3 regions of the Micromonospora sp. NPDC051925 genome follow, and region 2 is predicted to be linked to each of the others. Evidence: riboswitches for the same ligand, from Rfam matches in the RefSeq annotation. Region 2 holds a riboswitch; each other region holds the start of a gene.

Region 1 (9,782 bases), on a different contig from region 2:
CAACGGCGGGGTCAGCTTCACCGCCTCCGCCGCCACCGGCCTGCCGACCACCGGCAACGTGCGGTTCAAGGCGTTGACCAACAAGGAGGGCGACATCTGGCTGGCCGGTGAGGGTGGGCTGTGGCACTCCACCGACTCCGGGGCCACCTTCACCAAGCTGACCGGCGTGACGGCGGCGGTGAGCGTCGGCTTCGGCAAGGCCGCCCCGGGGCAGACGTACCCGGCGCTGTTCACCGTCGCCACCATCGACGGCAAGGCCGGCGTCTACCGCTCCGACAACGCCGGTGCGGGCTGGGTGCGGATCAACGACGACCAGCACCAGTACGGCAACGCGGGCGACGCGCTGACCGGCGACCCGAGGGTCTACGGCCGGGTCTACCTGGGCACCAACGGCCGGGGCATCCTGGTCGCCGACCGGCTCGGCGGCACCCCCAGCCCGACGCCCACCACCCCCAACCCGACCACGCCTCCGCCGACCACGCCTCCGCCGACCACGCCTCCGCCGACCACCCCACCGCCCACCACCCCACCGCCCACCACCCCACCGCCCACCACGCCGCCGCCCACCACGCCTCCGCCGGCCGGCGGCTGCGCGGCGACGTACCAGGTGACCGGGTCGTGGCCGGGCGGCTTCCAGGGTGAGGTGACGGTGCGCAACGCCGGCACCACGCCGATCGCCGGCTGGACGCTCGGCTGGACGTTCGCGAACGGCCAGACGATCAACTCGCTCTGGGGCGGCAGCTACACCCAGACCGGGGCGACCGTCTCGGTACGGGACGCCGGCTGGAACGGTGCGCTCGGCGCCGGTGCCACCACCAGCGTCGGTTTCACCGCCAACGTCACCGGCAGCAACTCCGTCCCGGCGGTCACCTGCACCAGCCGCTGACGACGTACCCAATCCGCCGGCTCCCCCGACCCGCCGGGGGAGCCGGCGGCGTGTCCGGGCCGGTGCTCGTCTCTTCGGGCTCAGCCGGCTCGACATGATCAACTCGCTTGGGGCGATGTTGCGGTGTCGGGCGCGGGCGGATACCGCAACATCGCCCCAACGGAGTGGATCATTGGTCCCGCCGCGCGTCGGCGGTGGGGCGGTACGCGCGCGGAGACGTCGCAGGCCCCGGTCGACGCCGGAGGGCGCGGCCGGGGCCTGTCGTGGGACGGGTCGGGTCAGTCGTCCAGGCTGACCGGGGAGTTCGGCCGGTCCACGTCGACGAACTCGATGTCGTCGACGGCCCGGTCGCCCCGGCTGCCGGCGGCCCGCGCGGCGGTGCCGGCGGCCCAGCCGATCGCCGCACCGACCAGCGCCGCGCTGATCAGCAGGGTCCAGGGCAGGGCCGGACGACGGCCGGCGAGCGCGTCGAAGGCGAGAGTCGCCCGTCGGCGTGCCACGTCGGCGGTCGAGCCGACCACGTCGCCGGCGTCGGCCAACCCGGAGTTCCGGACCGACTTCGCGGCGTCCCGGACGCTGTCACCGGCGGAGTCGACCGCCGAGAGCAGGTGGTGCCAGGCCTGGTCGGCGATCCGCTCGGGCTTGCTGCGGCGCTCCAGAAGGTTGCTGCCGAACATCGTGATTACCTCCTCGGGTGCCGAAGTCTGCGGCCACTTCGGACTTCGACGTCTCTGCGGCGCGTGACGGTCCTCTGACCGACCGGTGCCCGGCCGGTCATCGAGCAGTGCCCCGCCCGCCCGGGTCGCAAACCCCGGCTCTAGCGGACCATGACCACGGACGTCGCACGGGCGAAATCGTCACCGTCGTCGTCATCGTCGTCGTCCCCGCCGCCGAAGCCGCAGGCGAGCACGAGAGCGAGTAGCGCGCCGACCCCGGCCAGGCCGAGCAGTCTCCTGATCATCGATCCGTCTCCTCCGTCGTGGTGACCCATCTCTCGCCCACGTTAGGCACCTGGCACAACCTGCACCGGTAGGCCCGGTGAGGGCTCGCCCGAAGCGCCGGATTCGGGTGGGGGTGGACCCGGAGGGCTACTCTGGGACGGTTGGAACGGCCGAGTCGAGCCGCTCGTCGGAGAGAACAGGACCAGCAACGGTGTGGGGAAGGACGGTCCGGTCCGTCCGTATCCGCGAATTGCTCATCCCGAGGGGTGGCGACCGAGGCCATCGGAGGAATACTCTCGGTCGCGGCCCGCGTACTGATGAGGCGCCCGGGGACGGGCGAGTGGAGGTGCTCGCGTGAGCCTGTCGATCGTGAAGTCGGTCCTGCCGACCGGTGTCATCGAGATCGCCCCGCGGGGTGAGATCGACGTCGACACCGCCTACGAGGTACGTGAGGCAATCGCCGAGGTGCTGGCCAAGGGCCGGCCCGCTCGGATCGAACTCAATATGCGACTTGTCACCTTCATCGACTCCGTCGGGATCAGCGCGATGGTCGCCGGCTTCCAGACCGCCGAGGTCAGTGGCGTCAAGCTGATCGTCACCGAGCCGAGCCGGTTCGTGCACCGGCAGCTCTGGGTCACCGGCCTGCTGGGTCTCTTCGGCGCCCCGGAGCCGTACTTCGCCGGTACCGCCACCCCCGAGGTGCTGCCGGGCGCCTGACCGCACCCCAGTCGGCACGGATGCCGTCCGGCCTGGGACGTTGCCAGTCCGTCTCCGGTACGGCACGATCGTGCGACCGACGACGGTCAGGAGGCCCGGTGGTCCGGCGGGAGAGCTTCAGCTACACGGTGCAGGCGCGCTGCTCACGGGCGGACGCGGTGGCGCTGCTGAGCGATCTGTCCCGGCAGCAGGAGTTGCATCCCCTGATCGTCCGGGTGCGGCGGTTGCCGGCCCGGCCGGGTGCCCTGGCGAGCTACGCGATCACCGACCGGCTGGAGTTGGGGCCGCTGCGGTTCCCGGTCACCTACCAGGCCGATGTCCTGCTGGTCGGCGACGACGAGATCGTGACGGTGGCCCGGCAGCAGCCCGGCACCACCGTACGCAACCACACCCGGCTCCGGGTGGAGGGTGACCTGCTGCGGATCGATGTGGAGATCACCCTCGCCGCGCCGGCGCCGTTGTTCGGCTACGCCTTCCGGCAGGCCCGCGCCGCGCACCTGGGGCTGGCCAGCCGGCTCGGTGCGGCGCTGGACGGCCGGGCCGGCGACGCTCCGTCGGCCGGCTGACCCGGCCGGCGAGGATCGGCCCGTCGTCGGAGCCGGCCGTGCGGTAGGGCCTTCCCGGTGGCCCACCCGCCGGGCGGGCCACCGGGAACTGCTCAGATCATCGACAGGTGCACGTGGTTCGTGTGGTCGCTGGACGGGTCGCCGTTGCCTCCGCTGTACGCCTTCCACCCGCTGCTCGGCAGCCAGATCCGCTTGAACCAGATCACGTAGAGCACGCCGAGCCGGTCGGCGTTGCGGATGAAGTACGCGGCCAGGTTGTTGCCGTACGTCCGGTCGCCGCCACTGGCCACCCCGCCGAAGCCGCCCTTCTGGGCGGCGAAGTCACACGCCCGGCCCTTGGGGTGCTCGCCGGAGCCACTGGGCCGGTGGCAGGAGACGTACCGGGTGAATCCGGCCGCCTTGGCCTGGTTGAGGGCGTTGAGGGTGCGGGGGGTGATGCAGCCGTTGGCCGGGGTGGGGTCGTTGACGCTGCACGACTCGGACGGCCAGGAGCCGTCGGAGTTGCGCGGCGCGCCCTTGGCGTTGCTGCTGGACGTGCCCTCGGAGCTGCCGGATTCGCGGGAGGTGGTGGCCGGCTTGTCGGCGGCGGCCACCTCCAAGGCGCGTTCGGCCTGATCCTTGCGCTTGCCCATGGTGGCGACCTGCTTGCGCTGCTCGGTGATCTCGCGGCTCACGGCGGCCCGGGTCCGGGTGGCCTGGTCGCGGGTCTCGATCATCGTGCGCAGTTCCTGGTCCTCCCGGGCCGCGACCGTCTCCAGCGCGGACGCGCGGTCCATGAAGCCACCCGGGCTGTCGCTGTTGAGCAGGGCGGACATCGGCCCGAGGCGGCCGGTGCGGTAGGCCGCGCCGGCGATCTGACCGACCTTGGCGGTCTGCACGACCAACTGCGCCTCGATGGTCTTGAGCTGGCCGTCCAGCTCCTGCTGGCGCTTGGTGGAGCGTTCCAGGGCGGCCTTCGCCTCGAGCCAGCCCTTGCTGGCCGCGTCGAGCTGGGCCCGCAACGCCGGGGTGCCGCCCTCGTCGTCGTCGCCGGGGGCGGCGAGCCGGGTGGTGGGCGCGGCGACTGCCGGTGCGAACGGCGTGGACGACACGCCCAGGGCGAGCGTCACGACGACCGCGGCCAGTAGCCGCGCGGTGGTGCGTACGTGCATGCGAATGTCCTTCCGTCAGCCGCCGACCGGGTTAGCTGACGGGTTCGGGACGGAAGATCCCTACCGCTGACGCGGATGCACCCCAGGAACATGGTTCCCCGGTTCGCCCTGGTGGGCGATTAGGCGGCGGCCACCGCCGGCGCCGGTGGGCGCCGCCTGGCGGAGGCCGGGGCCGAGCCTACCGGTACGGGTGTGACACCTGGCTACCTCGTGACTGAGGGTACGAGAGTGAATACTATTAAAGGGGGCAAATCAGATAAAAACCGGCGCGATTGATCCGGTGCAGCCCGTCGGGCGGCACCCCGACCGGTCCCGATGCCGCTCCGTCCGCCGGGTGGTGGATCGAGGTGAACGAACCGGCTCCAGGGTCACCAGTGGGACGGGCCGCAGGCGCCGGGGGCTGTGCCGGGCTCGATCTGGAGGGTGGCGTGCTCGATGTGGAAGTCCTCCCGCAGGGCGTCCCGGGCGGCGGCCAGCACGGTGCCGGCCTCGGCGTCGGGGGCCATGGTGAGGTGTGCCGAGGCGACGTCCATGCCGGAGGTGAGTGTCCAGACGTGCAGGTCGTGCACCTCGGCAACGCCGGGCACGGCGGTCAGCCGGTCGTGGACGGCGGTCACCTGAAGGTGTTCCGGGGCGGCCTGCACCAGGATGCGTACCGCCGCCCGCCCGAGTCGCCAGGTGCGGGGCAGGATGAACACACCGATCGCCACGGCGACCACCGGGTCGGCCCACCACCAGCCGGTGCCGGCGATCAGCAGCGCCGCCGCGATCACGCCGAGTGAGCCGAGCAGGTCGCCGACCACCTCCAGGTACGCCCCGCGCAGGTTGAGGCTCTCCTTGGCGCCCTCGCGCAGCAGGACGAACGCGATGATGTTGGCGAGCAGGCCGAGCACCGCCACCACCAGCATCGGGCCGGCCAGCACCTCGGGTGGCTCGCCGAATCGGCGGACCGCCTCGATCAGCACGTAGACCGCGACGCCGCTGAGCAGGACGGCGTTGGCCAGCGCGGCGAGCACCTCCAGTCGGTAGAGGCCGAAGGTGCGCTGCGGGTCTCGTGCGGCCCGCCGGGTGGCGGTGATCGCGGCCAGGGCCATCCCGATGCCGAGCACGTCGGTGAACATGTGCCCGGCGTCGGAGAGCAGGGCCAGTGAGCCGGTGCCGAAGGCGGCCACCGCCTCGACCACCATGAACGCGGCGAGCAGCCCGAACGCCGCCCAGAGCCGGCCGCGGTGCCGGTGCGCGGCGTTGCTGATCGCCGCGCTGTGGTCATGACCTGCACCCACGTCCACACCTTCCGTCGTCGCCGCGGACCCGGTCCAATCTATGCTCACATCGCTATGTATGCAAGTGATGGTTCGACCTCCGGCCAGGTCGGCCGGCGGCGTCCACGGGCCGGCTCCGGGTCAGCTCCGGGTCAGCTCCCCTGGTCGGGGTGACGGGCCTGCCGGCGAGTCAGGCCGTCGGCTCGATGGTGGTGAGGCGCTGGGTGGCCCGGGACAGCGCCACGTAGAGCGTCCGGACCCCGGAGCCCGGGTCGGCCCGGATCTCGCCGGGGCAGACCAGCACCACGCCGTCGTACTCCATGCCCTTGGCCTGGAGGCTGGTCACCACCTGGAGCCGCGCCCCGCCCCGGTCGCCCAGCCAGCCGGCGACCTCGTCCCGGCGGGGCACCGGCGTGATCACCCCGACCGTCCCCGCCACCTCGGCGAGTAACGCGTCCACCGCGTCCGCCGTCGCCGCGGCCAGCTCCGCCGCCGGCACGCGCAGCGCCACCGGGTCCACCCCGGTGGAACGTACCGCGCTGGGCAGCTCCAGATCGGGGTAGAGCCGGCGGATCTCCGCCGCCGCCACCGCGAAGATCTCCGCCGGGTTGCGGTAGTTGGTGGAGAGCGTGAACCGGTGCCGACGCCGCCGGCCCAGCGCCTGGTCCCGGGCCCGGTCCAGCTCCTCCTGGTCGCCCGTCCAGGCGGTCTGTGCCGGGTCGCCCACCACCGTCCAGGAGGCGAGCCGACCGCGCCGGCCGACCATGCGCCACTGCATCGGCGAGACGTCCTGCGACTCGTCCACCACCACGTGCGCGTAGTCCCGGTAGTCCTCCGGCCGCTCCCGGGCCGCCGCCCGGGCGGCGCGCTGCCGCTCACCGAAGGTGCTCAGCTCCCGTACCCCGCCGGCCAGTTGGAACGGATCCCGGTGGGCCTTCCTCGGTCGTACCGGCTTGCCCAGCAGGGCGTCCAACTCGTCGAGCAGGGCGATGTCGGCCACCGTCAGCCCTTCGGCGTCCAACGACCGGTACGCCCCGGCCAGCAACGTGATCTCCGCCCGGGAGAGGATGCCGGCCGCGTACCGGTGCAGCCGCTCCGGGCGGGCCAGCCAGCCCAGCACGTGCCGGGGATGCAGCCGGGGCCACCACGCCTTGAGGAACTCCCGGAACTCCGGCCGATCGATGATCTCGTCCTCGAAGGCGCGTTGCTCGGGCAGCCCGGTGACGGCCAGTCGGCGGGCCTGTGTGTACAGCGCGGCGAGCACCCCGTCGAAGCCGACCCGGCGGACCTCGTTACGGCGGGCGCCCCGGTGCAACGCCCGGTCCCGGATGCGGTCCAGTTCCCGTCGCTCCAGCCGCAGCAGCGCCCCCCGGTAGAGCAGCCGCAGCTCCTGCGGGCCGTCCGGCACCGCGTCCCGGGCCGCCCGCTCCAGCACCCGACGCATTCGCAGCGAACCCTTCACCGCCGCCACCTCGGACTCGTCGGTGCGGGTCGCCGACATGCCGGGGAACAACGAACCCAGCGAGTGCAGGGTGGCGGTCTCCTCACCCAGCGAGGGCAGCACCGAGGCGATGTACTCCACGAAGACCGTCGACGGACCCACCACCAGGATGCCGCCGCCGGCGTACCGGCTGCGGTCGGCGTAGAGCAGGTACGCGGCCCGGTGCAGGGCCACCGCCGTCTTCCCGGTGCCCGGCCCACCGGAGACGATCGTGACCCCCGAACCGGGGGAGCGGATCACCTCGTCCTGCTCCCGCTGGATGGTGGCGATGATGTCCCGCATGCCGCGCCCGGTCGCCCTGGACAGGGTCGCCAGCAACGCGCCGTCGCCGACCACCGCCATGTCCGGCGGCGCGGCCTCCGGGTCGAGCAGCTCGTCCTCGATCCGGGTGACCTTCTCGACCGACGAGCTGATGGTGCGCCGCCGTACCACCCCCAGCGGCTCCGCCGGGGTGGCCCGGTAGAAGGCGGCGGCGGCCGGAGCACGCCAGTCGACCACCAGCGTCTCGGCGTGCTCGCCCCGCACCCCGAGCCGCCCGACGTGCAGCACCTGCCGGTCGCGCAGGTCCAGCCGGCCGAAGACCAGCCCCTCGTGTTCGGCGTCCAACAGGTGCCGGCGCTGGGCGGCGTGGAAGACCATCGCGTCCCGCTCCACCAGCGCGCCGAAGTTGCCGACCCGGGCCAGCCGGTAGCCGTCCCGCTCGGCGCGGACGGCCGAACGGCGCAGTTCGGCGAGCCGGGCGTACACCCGGTCGAGATGCCGTTGCTCGGCGGCGATCTCCTGTTCCAGGGTGGTCTGATCGGTCAACGTACGGGCTCCTGTGCGACGGCGGCGGCCGGGCACGGGTGCGTGCCAGGCGGAATGAGGGTACGGGCAGCCGCCCGTCCCGCGTCGGGGCGATACCCGTCCCGCGACCTCCACCACCCCGGACGACCCGGGCGACCCGTCGGTCGCGCGCCGTATCCCGGCGGGGTGCGCCGGGCGGGACGGCTGTCCCGGCGCGTCCCGGCGGGGTGGCCCGACCGGTCGGCGGCGGTCGAGCGCGGGGTGCCGGCGGGGTGGCCCAGCCGGTCGGCCGGCGGGCGGGCGCGGGGTGCCGGCGGGGTGGCTCAACCCGTCGGGTGGCCGGCGGTGGCGGGGTGGCTCGGTGTGTCGGCGGGGCGGCGGGGGCGGGGCGGCAGGCCGGCGGGGGTGGCGGTCAGCACCCGGTGGAGCACCCCGGCGAGGGCGGCGTTCACCTCGTCCGGGCGTTCCATCATCAGCATGTGCCCGGCCCCCGGGCAGACGGTCAGCTCGGTGGCCGGCAGCGCCGCCGCGATCGACTCGGCGCACGGCGGCGGGGTGAGCCGGTCCCGGTCGCCGACCAGCGCCGCCGCCGGCAGGTGCGCCAACGCGGCCAGTGTGGCCAGCCGGTGCTGGGTGCCGATCGAGGCGCGGAAACCGCCGATCGAGCGCAGCGAGGCGCGGGCCACCGCCGAGGTGACCAGGCGGATGTCGGCCCCGGAACAGCGGTCGCCGAAGAGCATCCACCGGATGCTCGGGGCCAGGGCGCGCAGCAGCGGTCGGGGTGGCCGCCACGCGCCGCACCGGGCCAGCATCCCGGCCCCGGTGGTCTCGGCGATCCGGATCAGCCGGGCGATCCGTGGCGACAACCCGTATGCGGTGTGGGTGTGCCCCTCGGCGGTGGTGGAGACGAAGACCAGGCCGACCGTCCGGGCGGCGAAGTGGGCCGGGTGCCGGTGGGCGTACTCCATCACCGTCATCCCACCCATCGAGTGCCCGACGAGCACCACCGGACCGGCCGGGGACACCTCGTCCACCACCGCCGCCAGGTCGTCGCCGAGCTGGGCCAGGGTCGCCGTACGCAGCGCCATGCAGCTGGACCGCCCGTGCCCGCGCGCGTCGTAGCTGACCACCCGGATCCGGTCGCCGAACCGGTCCCGCAGGTCGGCGAGCTGCTTGTGCCAGGCCCGGCCGTCCAGCGTCCAGCCGTGCAGCAGGATCACGGTGACCTCGGCATCGGGCGGCCCGCTCACCTCGACGTGCAGTCGTACCTCGTCGGGCAACCGCAACTCCCGCTGATCCGGCATCGCCACCTCCCCAGGCCGCCCGGAACCCATTCACCGGCGTAACCCGGCGGTAACACACCGGCTACCCGACATGAGACCACGCCAACCGTGGTGGTGAGAAGATTCCCGACCCGCCTGCGCGGGGTCGGCCCGGCGACCAGGCTGGGGGCATGCCGAGTTCATCGGCCGGAGCTGCCCGGACGCCCCCGCCGTCCCGGGCGGTGCCCGGGGGAACCTCCCGGACGCCCCGGGCTGCCCGGACGCCCCGGACGGCGGTGGCCGAGCTGCTCACCGGCAACCGTCGCTTCGTCAGCGGCCGGCCCATCCACGGGCACGACGTCACCGCCGCCGCGGCCGTCGCCTCCGGTGACCAGCAGCCGTACGCGGTGCTGCTCGGCTGCATCGACTCGCGGGTGCCGCTGGAGGCGATCTTCGACCAGACCTTCGGCTCGATCTGCGTGATCCGGACCGGGGCGCACGTGCTGGACCGGGCCGTCCGGGGTTCCATCGAGTACGTGGTGGACCAGCTCGGGGTGACCCTGGTGATGGTGCTCGGGCACGAGCGGTGCGGTGCGGTCGCCTCGACGGTCGAGAGCCTGCGCACGGGACGGCGGCCGGGCGGGGATCTGGGGTACGTCGTCGACCGGATCGCCCCGGCGGTGACCGAGGTGGGCCCGCACCATCCGGCC
Region 2 (9,782 bases):
GGAAGAGCGGCCTGTTGGTCCGGGGCCTGACGGCGTTGCCCGTCAGCTGGTAGCGGAAGGGACGTGGGACAGATGGGGGAGCACGGCTGGCGGGTGCACGTGGATCCGACCCGGTGCATCGGGGCAGGGATCTGCGCGGGCTACGCCCCGGCCCACTTCGTACTGGTGGATGGGTTGTCCCGGCCGGTGGCCGAGCGGATCGACCCGGCGGACGCGGTGGTGGACGCCGCCGACTCCTGCCCGATGGAGGCGATCGTGGTGTCCGACGTGGCGGACGACAGCCGGATCGCTCCGGAACCGTGACCGGTGTTGGTCACCTCCGGCGGGGTACCCGGAGGTGACCAACACCCCCGGTCAGTCCTGCTCGCCGTGCAGCTCGGCCATGGTGGTGGGCCGCCCGCTCAGTGCGTCCCTGATCCGGTCGACCAGCCCGGCGCCGGGGTTGAGCAGCCGGTTCGCCGGCGGGTGGTCCGGGGTGCCGGGATGCGGGCGGGTCGGCAGGTGCCGCTTGGCCGCCTGCATCCGGTCGGCCAGCTCGACCAGCTCCTCGCGGGCGACCGCGGCCCGCAGTCGGGGAAAGAGCTCCGCCTCCTCTTCCTTCAGGTGGTGCCGGATGCTCTTCGTCAGGTGGCTGAGCAGCGGTTCGAAGCGAGCTTCGGACGGGTCCAGGGGCTCCAGTTCCTTCAGCGTCCGCTCGGCCGCGGCGTGCTCGGCGATCTCGTGTTCGACGATCTGGTCGCCGTCGGGCAACGCCCGGCGGGCGGTCGGGTAGACGTACATCTCCTCGGCGACCGCGTGCCGGACCAGCTCGGCGATCAGCACGTCGACCAGTCGGCGACGATGTTCCGCAGTGCCCTGCCGGGCCTCCAGCTCCACGAAGATCGCCTCGACCTCGTGGTGGTCGGCGGTCAGGACGTCGACGACGTCCTGACCCGTGGTGGCCTGCGCGTTGCTCATCTCGGTGCCCCTTACCGGTTGCGGACGGATCGGCTCCTCGCGGGGCCTGTACCCGCCCCGGGCCACCCGAACCCATCACCGTCGATGAATCGACGCCCACGCCCACCCCGCCTTCCCGCTGCCGCCGCGGTGCGTTCGCCGCGCCACCCGATCCGGGGCAGGGTTGTCGTTGTGCGGGATCACCCGGCGGTGACCGGCCCTAGAGCGACGCGAGGGGTGGGAGGGCACCCAGGAGACGGGTCACGGTGATCTCGATGACCACGCGGTCCGGGTTCGGGCGCGGCTGCCGGTAGCGCTCGGCGTACCGACGCTCCGCCTCGGCCACCGCCTCGGCGTCCGTGCGCAGCACCGCCCGGCCCTCGACGGTCAGCCACCAGCGGCCGTCGACGTGGCAGGCCGCTACCGGAACCCCTGCCGGACCGGCGGCGGCGACGTGCCGGGCCTTGGTCGAACCACCGGACGTGATCACCCGGGCCAGCCCGGCCGCCGCGTCGTAGGTCAACCCGACCGGTACGACGTGCGGCGTGCCGTCGGCCCGCGGGGTGGTCAGCGTGGCCAGATGCCGTTCCCGGCAGAACGCGAGGACACGCTCGTCGTACGGGTCCAACCGATGTCTGCCGGCCATGTCTCTTCCCCGTCTCGTGGCCGGCGTCGTCGCGGCTCGGCCCTGGTCAGGACACGATCTGGCGGGCCTGGCCCTGGCCCGGCGGGGTGCCCGGTTGGCCGGGCAACCGCCGATCGGCCGTCCGGCGCTGATGGGCCAGACGGGTCAGGTAGATCAGCGCCCCGGCCAGCACGCCCATGTCGTCCAGGTAGATCGGGTCGGGCAACAGGTCGACCGGGAGAATCGTATAGACCAGCGCGCCGTAGAAGGCCACCTTGCCGCTCATGCCGAGCGTGCCCAGCAGCCGTCGGGTGCGGACCACCCGTACCGCCAGCAGGACCGCGCCGACCAGCGTCGCCAGGGCCAGGATGCCACCGACGACGACGAGCACCCACATCTCCCGGGACATGCCCGCAACGCTAGCCCAGCCTGGCCCGTTCCGCCCGGCCGCGTGGCCGCGTGGCGCGGCAGCACGGCCCCGAGCGTGGTGGTCAACGGGGACGGCAGCCAGGTGGAGTGCGGAGCGGCATGGTGGTCAGAGAACGACGACAGCGGCCCGACCACGTGCCACGGGGGTGTTCTCCCGGGTGGACTCCGCCGACGGGCGGTGGCTGTCCGGCATCGGTACCAGATCCGGCACCTCCGGCCGGCGGTCGAGCGCGGCGAACGCCTCGTCGCGCAGGCTGCGGGCGGCCGTGCCGGCGAGGTCGGCGGCCCGCCAGGCCGCCTGCTCCCGTTCGACCGCTGCCCGGTGCCGGGCAGCCAGGTGATCCCGCGTCGCCCGGCGTAGCACCAGTTCCTGCTCGACCGGGTGTCGGCTCGGATCCCAGCCGGCGCGGTGCGCGAACACATCATCGAGCTGGGCGTCCGACAACTCGCCCCGGCCGTGCGCGTCCACGGCCGCCCGGTGCAACCAGCGCTCCCGGTCGGCGTACTCGGCCGGGGTCCGCCCGGTGTGCGGCAGGGGCATGGCTGCGGCGGCGGTGAGCCGGCGAACGTCCGCCTCGACCGCCTGCAGGGCCTGCCAGGCCCCCTCGACCTCGTCCTGGGCGGCCAACCACTCGGCCCGTAGCCGGCCGGAGGTGGCGGCTGCCCGGTCGGCGGCCACCGCGACCTCCTCGGCGTACCGGGCGTACTCCCGGTCCTGCTCGGCCCGGTCCGGGTCGGACGGCAGGGCGGCGTCTCGAAAACGGCGGGCAGCCGCGAACTTCAGCCGGTCGGGCCGGACCACCAGGGTCGCGACGGCGACGGCTGCGACGGCGAGCAGGACCAGCCAGATCAGGGCGGCGGCGGGGACATCGGGCAGGACGGCGGAGAAGACGGTCTGCATCACCAGCACCTCGTGGCGAACGTTGGGGACGGGCGGGAGCCCGGCGGGCGGGGATCGGGTGGGCGGCAGATCCCCGGGCGGTCGGCCGGTCGGATCCGAAACGCCCGGACCGGACCAGGACCGGGACCGTTCGGGTGGCCCGTGCCGGTCGGTCGACTCCGAACGATCGGATCGCGTCGGACCGGGATCGCCCTGATCGACCGATATCGATTGGGTGGTTCGGGCTGGGACCGATCGGGCGGTTCGGACCGGGATCCATCGGATGGTTCGGGCCGGGAACGGTCGGTCCGACGGGGACCGGTACCGAGGGTGCCGCGCGACTCAGCTCTGGGGTGGACCGCGTCGGCCGGTGGCGTCCCGGGCCGGGTCCGGCGTCACCGGGTCGGGACCGGTCGGTCGGGCGACGGGGACGTCGGGACGCGCTGCCGGGACCGGCTGCGCGGGCTCGTCGACGGCCTGCTCGACCTCGGCGCGGGCGGCGGTGGGCAACCCGGCCACCCGGGAGGCCACCACGGGAGAGCGGGCGGCGACAGAAGAGCTGGCCGGGCCTGCGGTGGCGGTGAACAGTCCACCGAGGCCGACGGCGAGCACCAGGGCGGTGACCGCCAACCGGGTCAGGTCACGCAGCCTCGACACCCAGACGGGCGGGGTGGAAGCTACGGGATTCACCTGTCCAACCTATCCCTACTCGACCGTCCGCGCAGCGCCCTGGACTCGACCGGGTGGGTGACCCGGGCCACGAGGTCCGCAGTGGACCGTGACGCGCCGCTGCTGTGGAGCGCCACGGGGGCTGTGGCGGCGGCACGTCGGGTGGCCGTGTCGGGCGTCGGGTGGTCGGGCTCAGGCGTCGGCGGCCGGCGTGAGCTGTCCGTCTTGGGAGCCGGCCGGTTGCGGGGTGAAGAGGGCGAGTAGGTCGCCGACCTGGCGATCGGCCTCGGCGGGGTGCCGGAAGTGCCCGCTCGGGTTGATCGTGTACTCGTTGCGTCGGCCGACCCGGGTACGCCGCAGGTAGCCGCCGGTCTCCAGGTCCGCGACGATCGCCTGGGCGGCTCGTTCGGTCACCCCGACCTCGTCGGCGACGTCACGCAGGCGGGCGGTGGGGTTGCGGGCGATGGCGAGCAGCACATGACCGTGGTTGGTGAGGAACGTCCAGTTCCGGGTGCTCCCGGTGCTGCCTGTCGTCTTCGCCATGACGGTCATCGTATGGCCCGTTCCTGGGAAGCCCACCGTCGGCCGCCACCGTGACGTGACGCCGGCCGGCTGGCCGGGCGTGCCCGCTCCGGGGTCAGCCCGCCGTCGGGGCGCTCGGCCGGCTGGCGCGCTCAGGTCCGTCGATGCGGGGCTGGCGTCGGGGCGTGCCGGGGTCGACCGGCGTGCTCACGTCCGCCCGGTCCGACGTTCGACCCGCCCTCGACATCACGCCGACCAAAGCCTGAAACGTGTATCACGAAATCTTGACGTACCTTTCGCTGCGTGTGACCGTGGGAACACGGCCGTCGTCGCCGCCGGCCGGCGTGACCAGGTGCGATATCGGACCGAGGTGAGGCAATGGCCCCGACCACTCCTACCCAGGCGCTGGCCGAGTTGCACGCCGGCAACCGGCGTTTCGTCGCCGGGGCGCCCCGCCACCCCAACCAGGGTGCCGGCCACCGGGCCGCCGTCGCCGACGGCCAGCATCCCTTCGCGGTCATCGTCGGCTGCTCCGACTCCCGGCTCGCTGCCGAGATCATCTTTGACCGGGGCCTGGGTGATCTCTTCGTGGTCCGGACCGCCGGGCACACCGCCGGGCCCGAGGTGCTCGGCAGCGTCGAGTACGCGGTGACGGTCCTCGGCACCCCGCTGGTGGTGGTCCTCGGGCACGACTCCTGCGGGGCGGTGCAGGCCGCCCGGGAAGCCGCGCGCACCGGCACCCAACCTCCCGGGCACCTCTACTCGGTGGTCGCCGCCGTCGGGCCCAGCCTGCGCCGCGCGGCCCAGGAGGGGGTGCACGACATCGACGGGATCGTCGACATCCACATCGCGCAGACCGTCGAGGTGCTGCTCGGCAACTCCCCGGTGATCGCCGCCGAAGTGGCCGCGGGGCGGTGCGCGGTGGTCGGCATGTCGTATCGGCTCGCCGCTGGTGAGGTGCATCTGGTGGCCCCGACGGGCGGTCCCGCCGTCGCCGTGCCCGGTCCCGCCGTCGCCGTGCCCGGTCCCGCCGTCGCCCCGGCGGGTGCTGTCCCGGCCCCGGCTGGTTCCGCCGTCGCGGCACCCGACTCTGCGGTCGCAACGGACGGCCCTGCGGTCGTGGCACCCCATCCTGCCGTCGCGGCGGCCGGTCAGCCGGCCGGCGTCGCCGGCTGAGGCCGAGTGGCGTCGAGGGCCGGACCAGGCATGCCGGGGCGGTCCTGCAACGGCCGTGATCATCCGGGCCGCGCACTCAAGATCAACTCAGCGGCGGCGAAATGGCGGTGTCCACGCGTTCGGGACACCGCCATTTCGCTGACGACGTGTCGTCCCCGGTCCCCGCTCCCGGGCGGCGCGGGGACCGGGGCGGGGCGCTACAGCAGCGACACGTGCACGTGGTCGGTGTGGTTGGACGGTCCGGAGTACGAACTCCAGCCGTTGGCCGGGAACCAGATCTGCCGGTTCCAGATCACGTAGTAGATGCCCAGCCGATCCGCGTTGCGGATCAGGAACGCGGCGAGGTTGTTGCCGTACATCCGGGTGTCGTTGTTGTGCCACGGGCTGAAGCCGCTGTTCTGCAACGACCAGTCGCACGCCTTGCCCTTCGGGTGCTCCCATGGCCCACCGGGCCGGTAGCAGCCGACGAACCGGCTGAAGCCGGCCCGCTTGACCTCCTTGTACATGTGCAGCGTGCGCGGCGTGATGCAGCCGGACGTGGTCGGGTCGTTCTCGCTGCACGACTCGCCACGCCACCCGCCGTCGGCCGTCTGGCCCGGGGCGATGCGGGCCACCGGCGAGGTGGCGTCGACCAGGCCACCGGTGAAGCCCCGGCCACCGACCAGGGCCAGCGCCTTGTCTGCCTCGGTCTTCTTCTTGGCCATCAGGTTGGCCTGCTTCTGCTGCTCACGCACCTCGGCGTCGAGCGCGAGCTTGGCGTTCTCGGCCCGGCTCTTGGCCTCGTTGGCCTTGGCCAGTTTGCCGGCGTTGACCATGTTCAGCTCGTCCAGGGCGGCGGCCCGTCGGACGAAGGCGTCCGGGGCGTCGCTGTCCAGCAGCGCGGCGACCGCGCCGACCCGGCCCGTCCGGTAGGACTGGGCGGCGATCTCGTTGACCTGTGGAGCCAGCGCCGCCAGTTCCTGCTGTGCCTTCTCCACCTCGATGGCGAGCTGGAGTTGGCGCTTCTTGGACTTCTCCAGCCGGTTCTTCGCCGCCGAGTACTCCCGGTTGGTGGCCTCGATGACGTCGGTGAGCAGCTTCGGCTCCTCGTCCTCCTCGTGCCCCGAGGGGGTGGGTGCCGCCGCCACGGGGGCGGCGGCCGGCCCGGCGACGATCGCCAGGGCGGCGAGCACGGCCACTACCGGAGTCAACCAGCGGCGTAAGGGTGCCGTCACAGTTTTCCCTTCCGTCGACCGCCGACCGGGTTAGCTGACGGGTTCGGGGCGGAAGTGGCCCCTACCGCTGGCGCGGATTCACCCCAGGTGCTCGGTTCCCCGGCTCGCCGTACGGCGATTGGGCGGTGGCCCCGCTGGCACCGGTGGGCGCCTTCGGCGGTGACCGGCAGCGAGGTTACCCGAGAGTCCTCCCGGGGATCTACGTCCCCAACACGACCGAATGTGTATTTTCCCGATAGCGGTGGGTAATCGGTGGCGCGGCCGACAGCTGCGACCTCGCTCCCGGTCACGCAGCGGAGTCTCACCATGCGGTGTCCGTGCTCCTCTCCGGATCTGGCCACCGAGCGGGGGCCGGGGTGGACGGTTCGTCGTGCCGGGAGGCGCTCAGCGCCGCCAGCGCCTCGGCACGGTCGGGGGCGGGACGTGGGGTGGGCGTCGGTCCGGTCGTGCCGGCGTCGGCGGGACCGCGCCCGGCGGTGCTGACCAGTGCGGCCAACCCGGTGGTCAGCGGCACCGCCGCCACCAGGCCGAGGGTCGCCACCGCGCTACGGACGATCTCCTGGGCCAGGAACTCACTGGTGAGGATCTGGCTCACCGGTCGACTGTCGGCGGTGAGCAGGAGCAGCAACGGCAACGAGGCACCCGCGTACGCCAGCACGATCGTGTTCACCGTGGACGCGATGTGCGCCCGACCGACCCGGGTCGCGGCCCGGTAGAGCTGCAACCGGGACAACCCCGGACTGGCGTGTGCCAGCTCGGTGACGGTGGCCGACTGGGTGACCGTGACGTCGTCCAGCACACCGAGCGAACCGATGATGATCCCGGCCAGCAGCAGGCCGTGCAGGTCCACGTCACGCTGGTACATCGACAGTGTGGTGGCCTCCTCACTGCCGTACCCGGTCAGGTGGGTGGCGGCGGTGGCCAACGTGCCCAGGACACCGGTCAGCACCAGGCTGCCCAGCGTGCCGAGCACCGCCACCGAGGTCTGTGCGGTGATCCCGTGGGTCAGGTACAGCACCACGAACATGATCAGCGCGGCCCCGGTGATCGCGATCGGCAGCGGCGCGCCCCCGGCGGAGATGCCCGGCACCACGAAGGTCAACAGGATGGCGAAGCTGGCGCCGAGGCCGGCGAGGGCGGCCAGCCCGCGTAGCCGGCCGAACGCCACGATCGCCGCCGCGAACAGGGCGACCAGCCAGAGCAGCGGCGTGCCCCGCTGGTGCTCGGCGATGTGGTAGCTGCTCGTCGACGGATCGGTGGGGTCGGCCAACGCGACGAGCACCACCTTGTCGCCGACGGCCACCGTCGGCGCGCCCGGCCCCGACGGCACCGGCGTCTCGACCTGCTTGCCACTGTCCGGCCCCTGCTCGACGGTGACCGTCACCGTCCCGCACGGGCCGGCGGCGGCCCCCGACGGCCCGTCCGGGGTCTGCGGGGCGGGCGGGCAGGACTCGGTCACCACCCGGGTCACCGTGCCGTGGTGGCGGGGCACCTGACCGCCCTGGTCGACCTGCCGGGTGTCACCCGGCCAGAGCACCAGCGTGGCGATCACCGTGATGACGATGAGCGGAACCACCGTCACGACGAGTATCCGCCGCACCCCGGGCGGGGTGGACGGAGCGGGACGGGTGTGGTCGGCGCCCATGTGTGCGAGTTCTCCCAACGATCCGGGACGGGATACGTGTCAGCCGGCCAACCGGTTCATCCCACGGGCGGCGGGTCGTCGTCGGACGATGGTAGCCACCGTCCCGGTCCTCCCGCGCGGTTCACCGTGCCCGCAGCACGCCGAAGGAAGAGGGTGGAGGCATGGACCAGCACCGGCCAGCCCGCACGGGTCCGGCAGCCGATCCGCACGCCGGGCACGCGGGGCATGCCGGGCAGGGCGGGCATGCCGGGTACACGGGGCACGCCGGGCAGGGCGGGCACGCGGGGCATGCCGGGCACGATCCGGAGATGTTCCGGCGTCGCTTCCTGGTCTGCCTGGCGCTGACGCTGCCGGTGGTGGCGACCAGCCGGATGGTGCTGGACTGGTTCGGCTACTCGCTGGAGTTCCCCGGCCGGTCCCTGGTCGGGCCGGTGCTCGGTTCGGTGGTCTTCTGGTGGGGTGGCTGGCCGTTCCTGGTGGGTGCCGTACGGGAGGTACGGGACCGTACGCCCGGCATGATGCTGTTGATCGCGATGGCGGTCAGCGTCGCGTACACCGCCTCGGTCCTGACCTTCCTCGGCACCTTCGACCTGGACTTCTGGTGGGAGTTGGCGGCGTTGGTGACCATCATGCTGCTCGGGCACTGGCAGGAGACGAAGGCGATCGGCCAGGCCCGGGGGGCACTCGCCGCGCTGGCCGCGCTGCTTCCCGACGACGCCGAGCGGGTCGGCCCGGACGGTGCCGCCGAGCGGGTGCCGGTGACCGGGTTGCGCGAGGACGACGTGGTGCTGGTCCGCCCCGGCGGCCGGGTGCCCGCCGACGGGCGGATCGTGGCCGGCGTCGCCGAACTGGACGAGTCGATGGTCACCGGCGAGTCCCGGCCGGTGGCCCGCGCGACCGGCGACCGGGTGGTGGCCGGCACCGTCGCCACCGACCAACCGATCCGGGTCCGGGTCGAGGCGGTCGGTGAGGCCACCACGCTGGCCGGCATCCAACGCCTGGTGGCCCAGGCCCAGCAGTCCGGTGGGCGGGCGCAGGCGCTCGCCGACCGCTTCGCCGGTTGGCTCTTCTACGTCGCCACCGGTACCGCCGTGCTGACCGCGCTGGTCTGGACCGCGCTCGGTGAGCCGGACCAGGCGGTGGTGCGTGCCGTCACCGTGCTGGTGATCGCCTGCCCGCACGCGTTGGGGCTGGCGATCCCGCTGGTGATCGCGCTCTCCACCGCGCTCGCGGCCCGCGGCGGGGTGCTGGTGCGGGACCGCCTGGCGCTGGAACGGATGCGGACCGTCGACGTCGTGCTCTTCGACAAGACCGGCACCCTCACCCGGGGTGAGCACGCGCTGGTCGGGGTGGCCGCCGCGTCCGGCAGCACCGAGGACGACGTGCTGCGGCTCGCGGCCGGCGTCGAGGCGGACAGCGAACACCCGCTGGCCCGCGCGATCGGGTCGGCCGCCGCCGACCGGGGTGGGGCGGTCCCGGCCACCGGGTTCCGCTCGTTGCCTGGCCGCGGCGTCCGCGCCGAGATCGACGGTACGCAGTACGCCGTCGGCGGTCCGGCGCTGCTGGGCGAGCTGGGCCGGGACCTGCCGCCCGAACTGGCGACGGCGGCGGCCCGGTGGGCCGGACGCGGCGCGGCGGTGCTGCACCTGGTCCGGCTGCCCGACACCGTCGTCGGCCTGCTCGCCC
Region 3 (9,782 bases), on a different contig from region 2:
TCTGGCTGGTGGCGGCCGGCTGGGCCGTGCTGGGCGGGGTCGCGGGCTTCATCTACTTCTGGCGCGGCGAACAGGAGTACGGCCGTGGATGATCGGTTCGAGACGTCCAACGACGTCACGGTGACCATTCCCCGGGTCGTCGAACGGATTCCCACAGTGGTGGTCGACGACGCGCACGTGATCTACCGGGTGCACAAGGGCGCCGGCGGCGGGAGCACACCGGTGGCCGCGCTGCGCCGGCTGGTCAAGCGCTCCTCCGCGCCGAACATCCAGGAGGTGCACGCGGTCAAGGGGGTCTCCTTCACCGCGTACCGGGGTGAGGCGATCGGCCTGATCGGCAGCAACGGCTCCGGCAAGTCCACCCTGCTGCGGACCATCGCCGGGCTGCTCCCGGTCAACCGGGGTGCGGTCTACACCCAGGGCCAGCCGTCCCTGCTCGGGGTGAACGCCGCCCTGCTCAACGACCTGTCGGGCGAGCGGAACGTCACGCTGGGCTGCCTGGCGATGGGCATGCAGCCCGACGACGTGGCCCGGATGACGCCGGAGATCATCGAGTTCTCCGGGATCAACCAGCGGGGCGACTTCGCCAGCCTGCCGATGCGGACGTACTCCTCGGGCATGGCGGCCCGGCTGCGGTTCTCCATCGCCGCCGCCAAGAAGCACGACGTGCTGCTGGTCGACGAGGCGCTCGCCACCGGTGACAAGGGCTTCCGCAAGCGCAGCGAGCAGCGGGTCCGGGAGCTGCGCGAGGGGGCCGGCACGGTCTTCCTGGTCAGCCACCAGCTCTCCTCGGTCCGGGACACCTGCGAACGGACGATCTGGCTGGAGTCCGGCCTGATCCGGATGGACGGACCCACCGACGAGGTGATCCGGGCGTACGAGGCATTCGCCAACGGCAAGTAGTATTCCGGGCGCACGTACGGCATCGAACCGACGCCCGACGGACCGCGTCGTCCCGTTGGGGCGGCGCGGTCCGCGCGTTAAGGTTCATCCCGTCGCCATGCTGGCGCAATCTTCCGTTCAGGGCGACCCCCGGAACGCGTGCAGACATCCCCGAGAGTGAGGATCGGCAATGACGCAGGACCACACCACTGGCCCGGACGCCACACCGGAGACCCCGGCGCCGTGGCGGCCCTCGCGGACGGTGGCGGTGGTGCTCGCCGGAGGCACCGGGACCAGGTTGGGCCTGGGCATCCCGAAGCAGTTGCTGAAGATCGCCGGCAAGCCGATCATCGAGCACACCCTGGCCGTCTTCGAGGCCGCCCCGGAGATCGACGAGATCATCGTGCTGATGGCCACCGGCCACGTCGACGACGCCCAGCGGATCGTCGACAAGGCCGGCTTCCGCAAGGTCAGCAAGGTCATCTCCGGCGGCGAGACCCGTAACGCCACCACCCGGATCGCCCTGGACGCGGTCGGCGGGGGCGACGTCAACATCCTCTTCCACGACGCGGTCCGCCCGCTGGTCAGCGCCCGGATCGTGCGCGAGTGCGTGAACGCGCTGTGGAGCTACAGCGCCGTCGACGTGGCCATCCCCTCGGCCGACACGATCATCCAGGTCGACGAGGACGAGTGCATCACCGACATCCCGGTCCGGTCCCGGCTGCGCCGTGGCCAGACCCCGCAGGCGTTCCGGTCGGGCACCATCCGGGAGGCGTACCGGCGGGCCGAGGGTGACCCGGACTTCGCCGCCACCGACGACTGCGGCGTGGTGCTGCGCTACCTGCCCGGCACGCCGATCAAGGTGATCGACGGGTCGGACGAGAACATCAAGGTCACCCACCCGGTCGACGTGCACCTCGCCGACAAGCTCTTCCAGCTCGCCGCCGCCCAGGCCCCCCGGCTGTCGCACCGCAGCTACACCGAGGAACTGGCCGGTCGGACGATCGTCATCTTCGGCGGCAGCTACGGCATCGGTCACGACCTGGCCGAGCTGGCCCGTGGCTACGGGGCGCAGGTCTTCCCGTTCAGCCGCTCCAGCACCGGCACCCACGTCGAGCAGACCGGCGACGTCGAGGCCGCGCTGAAGACCGCCTTCGAGGCCACCGGCCGGATCGACCACGTGGTGGTCACCGCCGGCATCCTGGAGAAGGGCGCGCTGGCCGAGATGGACGAGGAGACGATGGACCGGGTGCTCCAGGTCAACTTCGTCGGGCCGGTCATCGCCGCCCGGCAGTCCCTGCCGTACCTCCAGCAGACCAAGGGTCAGCTGCTGCTCTACACGTCCAGCTCGTACACCCGGGGCCGGGCCCAGTACGCGCTCTACTCGTCGACCAAGGCGGCGCTTGTCAACCTGACCCAGGCGCTCTCCGACGAGTGGGCCGAGTTCGGGGTACGGGTCAACTGCATCAACCCGGAGCGCACCGCCACCCCGATGCGCACCAAGGCGTTCGGCGAGGAGCCGGAGCACACCCTGCTGGCCGCCGAGACGGTCGCCCAGTCCTCGCTCGACGTGCTGATCTCCGACCTCACCGGCCAGGTGATCGACGTACGGCGGGCCCCCGGCGAGCCTGCCCCGGTGCCGGCGCAGCCGACGGCAGCCGAGCAGGACCGGCTGCCCAGCGGCGTCGACGCCGGCTGACCCCACCTCCCGGAGACGGTACGACATGCGTGGTGACCTGGTCAGGAAACTGATCGCGCGATGCCTGACCACCGGCCTGGCCGTGGTCGCCTTCCTGGTGCTGGCGCTCACCGGCGTCACCGGCTGGGGCCTGGCCCTGGCGGTGGCCGCGCTGGTCGCGGCTGCCGCCGAGCGTCGGGTCCGCCCCGACGCCGACATCGTCGCCGAGACGGTGCTGCTGGCCGCCGGCATCCTGGTCGGCTACGCCCGCCGGCTCGACGCCGGGTTCGACCCGGTGCTGGCGTCGACCGCGCTGGTGCTGCTGGGACTGGTGCTGCTGGTCGGGCCGCTGCGCGACGCCGGCAACCTGGAGATCCGGGCGGCGAACCTGCCGGTGCGGGCGTGGACCCCGCTGGTGGCCGCCCGGCTCGACGGCGTACTGCTGGGGCTGCTGGCCGTCGTCGCGGTGGCCGCCGCGTTCGCCCTGCCCGCCGTGGTCGCGCTGGTCGCCGCCCTGGTGGTGGCCGCCGGCTGCGGCGCGGTCGGCCTGGACCTGGCCCGGCGGCGGTTCCGGCCGTCCGGCGGGGGCAGCCCGGTGACCCGGGCCCTGCGGGCGCACCAGCCGGAGTTCCTGCTCTACTTCTCCGCCCCGCCGGGCTCGGAGTACCAGGTCACCATGTGGCTGCCCTACCTGGAGCGGCTCGGACGGCCCTTCCTGGTCCTGCTGCGGGAGCCGGAGTTCCTGGCCACGGTCGCCGCCGCGACCCGCGCCCCGGTGGTCTACTGCCCCACCCTCAAGGCGATGGACGAGGTGCTGATGCCCAGCCTGCGGGTGGCGTTCTACGTCAACCACGGCGCGAAGAACAGCCACTGCATCCGGTTCACCCAGCTCACCCACGTGCAGCTGCACCACGGCGACAGCGACAAGGCCCCCAGCGCCAACCCGGTCTCGGCCATCTTCGACAAGATCTTCGTGGCCGGTTCGGCGGCGATCGAGCGGTACGCGCGGGCCGGCGTGGAGATCCCCGCCGAGAAGTTCGTCGTGGTCGGCCGCCCGCAGGTCGAGGCCATCGAGGTACGCCAGGCAGCCCGCCCGCTGACCGCCCCGACGGTGCTCTACACCCCCACCTGGACCGGCCACCACGCCGACGCCAACTACTGCTCGCTGCCGGTGGCCGAGCCGCTGCTGCGCCGGCTGCTCGACCGGGGTGCCACGGTGATCCTGCGGGCCCACCCGTACACCGGGCAGAACCCGGCCTCGGCCCGGCAGTTGGCCCGGCTCACCGAGCTGCTGGCCGCCGACCGGGCCCGCACCGGCCGGCAACACCTGTGGGGCGCGGCGGCCAGCCGCGAGCTGACCCTGACCGACTGCGTCAACCGCTCCGACGCGCTGGTCTCCGACGTCTCCGGAGTCATCTCCGACTACCTCTACTCGGGCAAGCCGTACGCGGTGACCGACCTGGGCGTCGACGGCGACGAGTTCGTGGCCCGTTTCCCGCTGGCCGCCTCCGGCTACGTGCTGCGCCGGGACATGTCCAACCTCGACGAGGTGTTGGCCGGGCTGCTGGACACCGACCCGTTGATGGCGGCCCGCTGGCAGACCCGCCGCCGCTACCTGGGCGACTTCCCCGCCGACTCGTACGCCGACGGTTTCCTCGACGCCGCCCGGCGGGAGCTGGAGCCGGACTGGAACCCGCCGGCCCCGCGTACCGCCGGCACCGCCACCTGGGACGACGCTTCGGTGTCCCCGCGCGGCTGAACCCGGAGTCGACCCAGGCCGGGGTGGTGGCGTGGTTCGCCACTCGGGCCCGACCCGGGTCGCCCGGTCCTCCACGGGCATCTGGTCGGCCCTGCTCGTCATCGCCTGCTGGACGTGGGCTGCCGCCCCTCGGCATGGGCTGGCGGTACGGTCGTCCCCTCGGCGTGGGCTGGCGTGCACGGACGCCCCCTCCGCGTGGGCTGGCGTGCACGGACGCCCCCTCCGCGTGGGCTGGCGTGCACGGACGCCCCCTCCGCGTGGGCTGGCGTGCACGGACCCCCCTCATAGGTGCCGTCTGCTGCCTATGGACCTGATGACGTAAACGAATCACGCCGCGAGTGCCCTCGCCTGACCGGGTGCCGGGCAACCATCGGCTCCGCCTGGAAGTACGTGCGGCGTCGGCACTGAGTCGTTGCCGTCATCAGCTCCGTAGGGAGCGAGGGTGGTATATGCACTCCCCGGACGATGCAGGCGTGGATGGTCCGGGGCGCGCCGAGTGGCACACGGCATTGGTGGTGCCGATGCCGTCAGTCCTCGTCGGCCGGGCCGCGGCGGTTCTCGGCGATCCAGGCCCGGACGGCCTTACCGTCCCAGACGCGACCCATCTTCAGGGTGACGAAGGGGTCAGGGAAGCCCTTGCGGCCCACGATAATCGTGGCGCGCTGCTTGCTGATCCCGCCAAGCAGATCACGGATCTCATCCAAACCCAGCAGTTCCACGATCCGACGGTACGACCCCAGCGCAGCGGGGCCTGGAGTTGCCCTGGCCCGGTCCCACCGCCGCCGCACGCTACTGGTCGAGCACGCCGCGCCCCGGTCCTTCAGTCCTTCTTGACGTACACGCCTCGGCCGGGCTGGCCGTACACCAGACCGCGAGCCTTGAGCTGGATCATCGTGAACCGGATGACGGTCTCGCTGACCTCGTAGATGTCGCAGAGCTGGCGCGTACTGGGCAGGCGGTCACCGGGCTTGAGTACGCCCGACTCGATCTGCCGCGTGAGGTCGTCGGCGATCTGTTGATACAGCGGCTCGGCCATCGGTTGCCCTCCCTGCAATGAGAAAACACGCAGGGGGACATCAGGCGCGACACGGGGTATCGTCAGTACACCCAGAGTACTGGGTAACGTAGGTTGGTGAAGGGAACTCTGATGGTCAGCTACGACGAACGCCTGATCGCCGCAGCACTCACCCTGGCCCGCCGGCATCGGCCGGTGTGGTCGTGGGTCAGGTGGCGGAAGGTCTGCCGGTGTGGCAGCGAACTCCCCTGCCGGTCGGCACGCCGCATCCCGGACAATCGGGGCTCCTGGCGCACGCCGACTGTCCGCGAGATGCCGTTGCTGGTGCGGTCGGCGTGGTGCTGCCTGGATCACCACCGGCACGATCGCTGCGGGAAGTGCACCGGGACCGGCTTCTGCCCGAGGGTGGAGGCCGCCCGCGCCCGGATCAGGGCGTGGCGCAGGTACCGCACCGTGTTCGGGTGGCGATGACCGCGCCGAGGGCGGGTGACCTGCTCCAGGTGACCCGGGCGGCCAGCGTGCAGTTCATCAGGCCGATCATGTTCCGGGTCATCCGGATACTGGACTGGCCCACGTACGACGGCTGGATCTGGTTGGAGGGCTACCAGCTCAACGCCAGGGGTGACGCCGTCGCGCGCCGGACGATCTTCGTACAGCCGGCGGGGTTGATCTTTCGACAGCGGACCGCCCCGGTGCCCGTGGTCAGGCAACCGAGGCGGTCCGGATCGCATTCGAGAGCAACGGGTCAGGCGGAATAGCCCCGGGTGGCGATCCAGTTCGCCAGGGTGGTCGTGCTGACCCAGTACGCCGGCAGCGACGCATCGGCCGAGTCGGCGATCCGTACGGTGCGACCGTCGTTCTGGTAGCCCACGACGGCGATGTAGTGGCCGCCGGGGAAGGAGTGCCACCCGCCGTCGGTGTCGGTGGCGTCCCCGACGACGTTCGCGACCACGGCCCGCTTGTCGGTGACCGCCGCGACCACGTCGGCCCGCAGCCGGTCGATCTGCGCGTCACTCGGCGTGCCAACGAACATCCGGGTGCGGTACGGGTCGCCCTTCACCACGGCGTTGAGCACCCGGGTGGTGTCCTCGGCCGAGTTGGTGCCCATCTCGGTGGTGCCCAACTGGGCGGCGAGGCTGTCCTGATCACGCTCGATGCCGGCCGCGCTGAGAGCGTTGCGCACCGCTGCCGGCCCGCAGTAGTAGTAGGTGCTCTGGGCCTGGTACTCGTAGCGGAGGACCTTCGACGACGGTGGCTTCGGCGTCGCCTTGCGGGTCAGGTCCGGGTTGACCGTGGCCTTGGCCGCGACCTTCGCCGTGGTCTTCGCCCTGGTGACGCTCGGCGACGGGCTCACCGGCGCACTGGTCGAAGGGCTTGCCGACGGGCTGGTCGGTGCGGGGGTGGCGACCCGGGCCTGGGCGCGGCTGGCCACGTCGTCGAGGCGGGGGCCGGTCTCGGCCACGGCGGCCGAACGCTGCTGGCCGGTCGCTGCGTCGTCGACGCCGGCAGCCAGCGCGGCGGCACCGGCGGCCAGGACCAGGACCGCCGCCGATCCGGCGGCCATCTGGTACGGGCGGTGGGTGGTCAGTCGTCGGAGTTGTCGCTTCAGGTGATGCTGCACGGGGTGTTCCTCCACGGGGCGAGGGTGGACGGGCACGCCGGACCGGCACGCGGCGGCACACCGCGCGCACAGCGGAATGGATCAGCGGCCCGTTCGTCGGGAGACCGCCCGGACAGACCGGGCGGCGGGGCGGACGGCCGGAGTCAGCGCGTCAGGCGCGACGTCCGGCGACGGCACCCCGGCACCGAGGTGGGGGAACTACCGAGGGGGTCGGGTCATGCTGCACGAGGATGGAACTCCTTCCGGCACCGCCGACCGGGTTAGCTGACGGATTCGGGCGGGAAGATCGCCCTACCACGGGCCGTGGCCCGTGGATTCACCCCAGATGCAGTGGGTCCCCGGTTCGTGACTCGCACGATTGAGCGGGTCGGCGCGGCGTCGCCTCTTGCGATCGGAAACCGCACCGGACGCAGCGACACTACTGGCCGCCTTTTCCCTCGCCAAGCCCCCTGAGCTGCGCAAACTCGCTCAGCACTGGCAACTTCCCGGTGCAGTCCGGCACTGACCTCCCGGACCGGGACGAGCGGTCGTCCGACCTCGTCCGGGCGACATCCGGACGGGCCGGCACCAACCACCGATGATCGTCACAGTCGATGTGACCGGGTGTGACCAGATGACCGTTTCCCCACCGGGGGTGACCCCCCTCACACCCGCCCAGATAACAATTCGGCCCCGAGGCACCGCCGGGCGGGCGTTCGTCCCACTACGGGGTGGGTGCGGCGGTCCTCACCCGGGCCGGTCGCCAGCGGGTGGCGAGCCTCGGGCGGGCCGCCGACATCGCGGGGCGGGGCAGCGGGAGCCGGCCTGGCCGCAGCCGCTCCGCCGCCGCGTACGCCTCGGCGGCCAGGGAACGGGCCGCCTCGGCGGCCAGCTCGGCGTCCCGCCACGCCGCCCGTTCCCGCCCGGCCGCGGCCCGGTACGTCGTACGCCGGTCCTCGCGGACCGCTCGGGCGAGCATCACCTCGTGCTCGACCGGGTGCCGACGCGGATCCCAGCCGTCGCGGTGACCGAAGACGTCCCGCAGCCGCTCCACCGACAACTCCCCCCGCCAGTGCGCCGCCACGGCGGCCTGGTGCAGCCACCGCTCCCGGCTGGCGTACTCGGCGGGGGTGCGGGGAGTGCGTGGGCTGGGCAGCGTGCCGGCGTCGGAGAACCGACGGGCCGCCGTCTCCGCCTCGTCGTACGCCTGCCAGGCCCGCTCCAGGTCGTCCTGAGCGGCCAACCAGGCGGTACGGCGACGGCGGGCGGTCTGGGCGGCACCGGACGCGGCCACGGCCACCTCCTCGGCGTACCGGCGCAGATCGGCGACCGGGGGTGGGGCGTCAGGCATCGGCTCGACGGCGGTGACGTCGGGCGGATGGTCCCGGTCGGGCCGGGCCACCAGCACGGTGAGCCCGGTCAGCGCGAGGACGAGCAGCGCGGACCAGATGGCGGTGGCGGTCGGGACCTCGATCAGGAACTGGTAGAGCACGGTGTTCACGGTCGACACCTCGCGGGCGGGATGCGGAAGCGGAGACCGTACCGGCGGCGGGTGGTCCGTGCCGGGGAACGTCCGGCCGGGCGGTACGGGAGTGAGGTTCGTCGCAGCAGCGGTCGCGGGTGGAATCGGCCCCCGCGTGGGCGGTCAGCCCTGCGGAGGTGCCCGGGAACCGGCGGCAGCGGGCGTCCGACCGGCCGGAGCCGTGGCAGGCGCAGCCGGGACGATCCGGGCGGCGTCGACCGCTGCCGGAAACTGGTCGGACCGCTGCGGCGCGGCGAACGCGGCGGCGTCGACCCGACCTGCGGCCACGACGCCGACCGGAGCGACGCCGACCGGTGCGAACCCCCGGTCGGCGGTGCGCACGTCGTCGGGGTTGCCGCTCGCCGGATCGAGGACCGGCGGGACACCGAACGACAGCGACCAGTCGATCGGCCGCGCGGCGGGCGGCCCTGGGTCGGGCAGCGCGGCGCCGGGCAGTGCGGGGTCGGACAGTGCCGGGCCGGCGAGAGAGAGGGCGATCGCGACCGCGAGGCCGGTCAGCAGCCGGGTGATCCCGCGCGCCACCCACCACAGGGGACTGGTGAGCGCAACCGGGAGCACGTGTCCACGCTACCCGCCGACGCGACCGGCCCGCAGTGCCCCCGGGCGTGTCGCCGCGCCGGCCACCGTGGACCCCGCTCCCGGCGCAGCGCCACCATGAACTCCCTGGTCGGATGGGGTCACCTGGCGGGGCCCGCTCAGGTGACCGGTGGATGGGAGTCCACCGGAAACAGGGTCGCCGGAAGCAGCGCCACCGGGCACAGCGGCTACGGGAGCAGCGCCACCGGGCACAGCGGGGACGGGCGGGGTGCGGCGGCGGGGGGCGAGGCGGCGCATCATCGGGGTCTCCACCCAGCGGTGCAGCGCGGCGGCCAGCGCCAGGTTGACCACCAGGAAGCCGAGCACGGCCAGCGGCCCCGACCAGCCGGGCAGTCCCACGCCCAGGCGACCGGTGAGCCGCAGCACGGTCACCATCACCAGCACGTGCACCAGGTAGAAGGCGAACGAGACCTCGCCGAGCCAGACCAGGGTGCGGTGTCGCCACGGTGACCAGCGGCCCTGCACGTCCGCGCGGGCCGCCGCCGGGATGACCAGGATGTACGCGGCCGACAGCAGCGCCGCCCACATCTCGGCCGGAATCCAGTGCGCCGCCACCCAGGTCGCCACGAAGATCAGGCTGGCCAACGGCAGGCCGGGGCCCCGCCAGTGACCACGGCGCAGCAGCTCGGCGGCGGCGACACCCAGCCAGAACTCGGTGGAGCGGACCAGCGGGAAGACCTGGGTGAACCACCAGTTGCTGCCCTCGGG

What was found. A riboswitch is a leader RNA that binds a small molecule or an ion and turns the genes downstream of it on or off. The one in region 2 is predicted to bind cyclic di-AMP.
Region 1: linked by a shared signal. The riboswitch ahead of ACIG87_RS21325 (coiled-coil domain-containing protein) and the one ahead of ACIG87_RS24980 (coiled-coil domain-containing protein) in region 2 are both predicted to bind cyclic di-AMP.
Region 3: linked by a shared signal. The riboswitch ahead of ACIG87_RS29940 (C39 family peptidase) and the one ahead of ACIG87_RS24980 (coiled-coil domain-containing protein) in region 2 are both predicted to bind cyclic di-AMP.

What each region holds. Positions count from the first base shown of each region.
Region 1 is NZ_JBIUCH010000015.1:144,675-154,456, forward strand. It holds gene ACIG87_RS21300 (cellulose binding domain-containing protein) at 1-886, shown strand, start outside; gene ACIG87_RS21305 (hypothetical protein) at 1,165-1,563, opposite strand; gene ACIG87_RS21310 (hypothetical protein) at 1,704-1,847, opposite strand; gene ACIG87_RS21315 (STAS domain-containing protein) at 2,182-2,544, shown strand; gene ACIG87_RS21320 (SRPBCC family protein) at 2,643-3,110, shown strand; gene ACIG87_RS21325 (coiled-coil domain-containing protein) at 3,203-4,261, opposite strand; cyclic di-AMP (ydaO/yuaA leader) riboswitch at 4,266-4,397, opposite strand; gene ACIG87_RS21330 (cation diffusion facilitator family transporter) at 4,630-5,544, opposite strand; gene ACIG87_RS21335 (HelD family protein) at 5,714-7,831, opposite strand; gene ACIG87_RS21340 (alpha/beta fold hydrolase) at 8,134-9,114, opposite strand; gene ACIG87_RS21345 (carbonic anhydrase) at 9,264-9,782, shown strand, end outside.
Region 2 is NZ_JBIUCH010000020.1:68,314-78,095, reverse strand. It holds gene ACIG87_RS25025 (cytochrome P450) at 1-53, shown strand, start outside; gene ACIG87_RS25020 (ferredoxin) at 73-303, shown strand; gene ACIG87_RS25015 (hemerythrin domain-containing protein) at 355-957, opposite strand; gene ACIG87_RS25010 (pyridoxamine 5'-phosphate oxidase family protein) at 1,157-1,582, opposite strand; gene ACIG87_RS25005 (YkvA family protein) at 1,629-1,970, opposite strand; gene ACIG87_RS25000 (hypothetical protein) at 2,097-2,891, opposite strand; gene ACIG87_RS24995 (hypothetical protein) at 3,213-3,560, opposite strand; gene ACIG87_RS24990 (helix-turn-helix transcriptional regulator) at 3,732-4,091, opposite strand; partial or broken gene ACIG87_RS24985 (carbonic anhydrase) at 4,440-5,072, shown strand; gene ACIG87_RS24980 (coiled-coil domain-containing protein) at 5,435-6,451, opposite strand; cyclic di-AMP (ydaO/yuaA leader) riboswitch at 6,455-6,586, opposite strand; gene ACIG87_RS24975 (YibE/F family protein) at 6,753-8,096, opposite strand; gene ACIG87_RS24970 (copper-translocating P-type ATPase) at 8,258-9,782, shown strand, end outside.
Region 3 is NZ_JBIUCH010000031.1:15,627-25,408, forward strand. It holds gene ACIG87_RS29905 (ABC transporter permease) at 1-92, shown strand, start outside; gene ACIG87_RS29910 (ABC transporter ATP-binding protein) at 85-903, shown strand; gene ACIG87_RS29915 (D-ribitol-5-phosphate cytidylyltransferase) at 1,073-2,581, shown strand; gene ACIG87_RS29920 (CDP-glycerol glycerophosphotransferase family protein) at 2,607-4,319, shown strand; gene ACIG87_RS29925 (hypothetical protein) at 4,847-5,038, opposite strand; gene ACIG87_RS29930 (winged helix-turn-helix domain-containing protein) at 5,140-5,355, opposite strand; gene ACIG87_RS29935 (hypothetical protein) at 5,802-6,092, shown strand; gene ACIG87_RS29940 (C39 family peptidase) at 6,080-6,955, opposite strand; cyclic di-AMP (ydaO/yuaA leader) riboswitch at 7,190-7,330, opposite strand; gene ACIG87_RS29945 (hypothetical protein) at 7,659-8,435, opposite strand; gene ACIG87_RS29950 (hypothetical protein) at 8,580-9,035, opposite strand; gene ACIG87_RS29955 (acyltransferase family protein) at 9,045-9,782, opposite strand, start outside.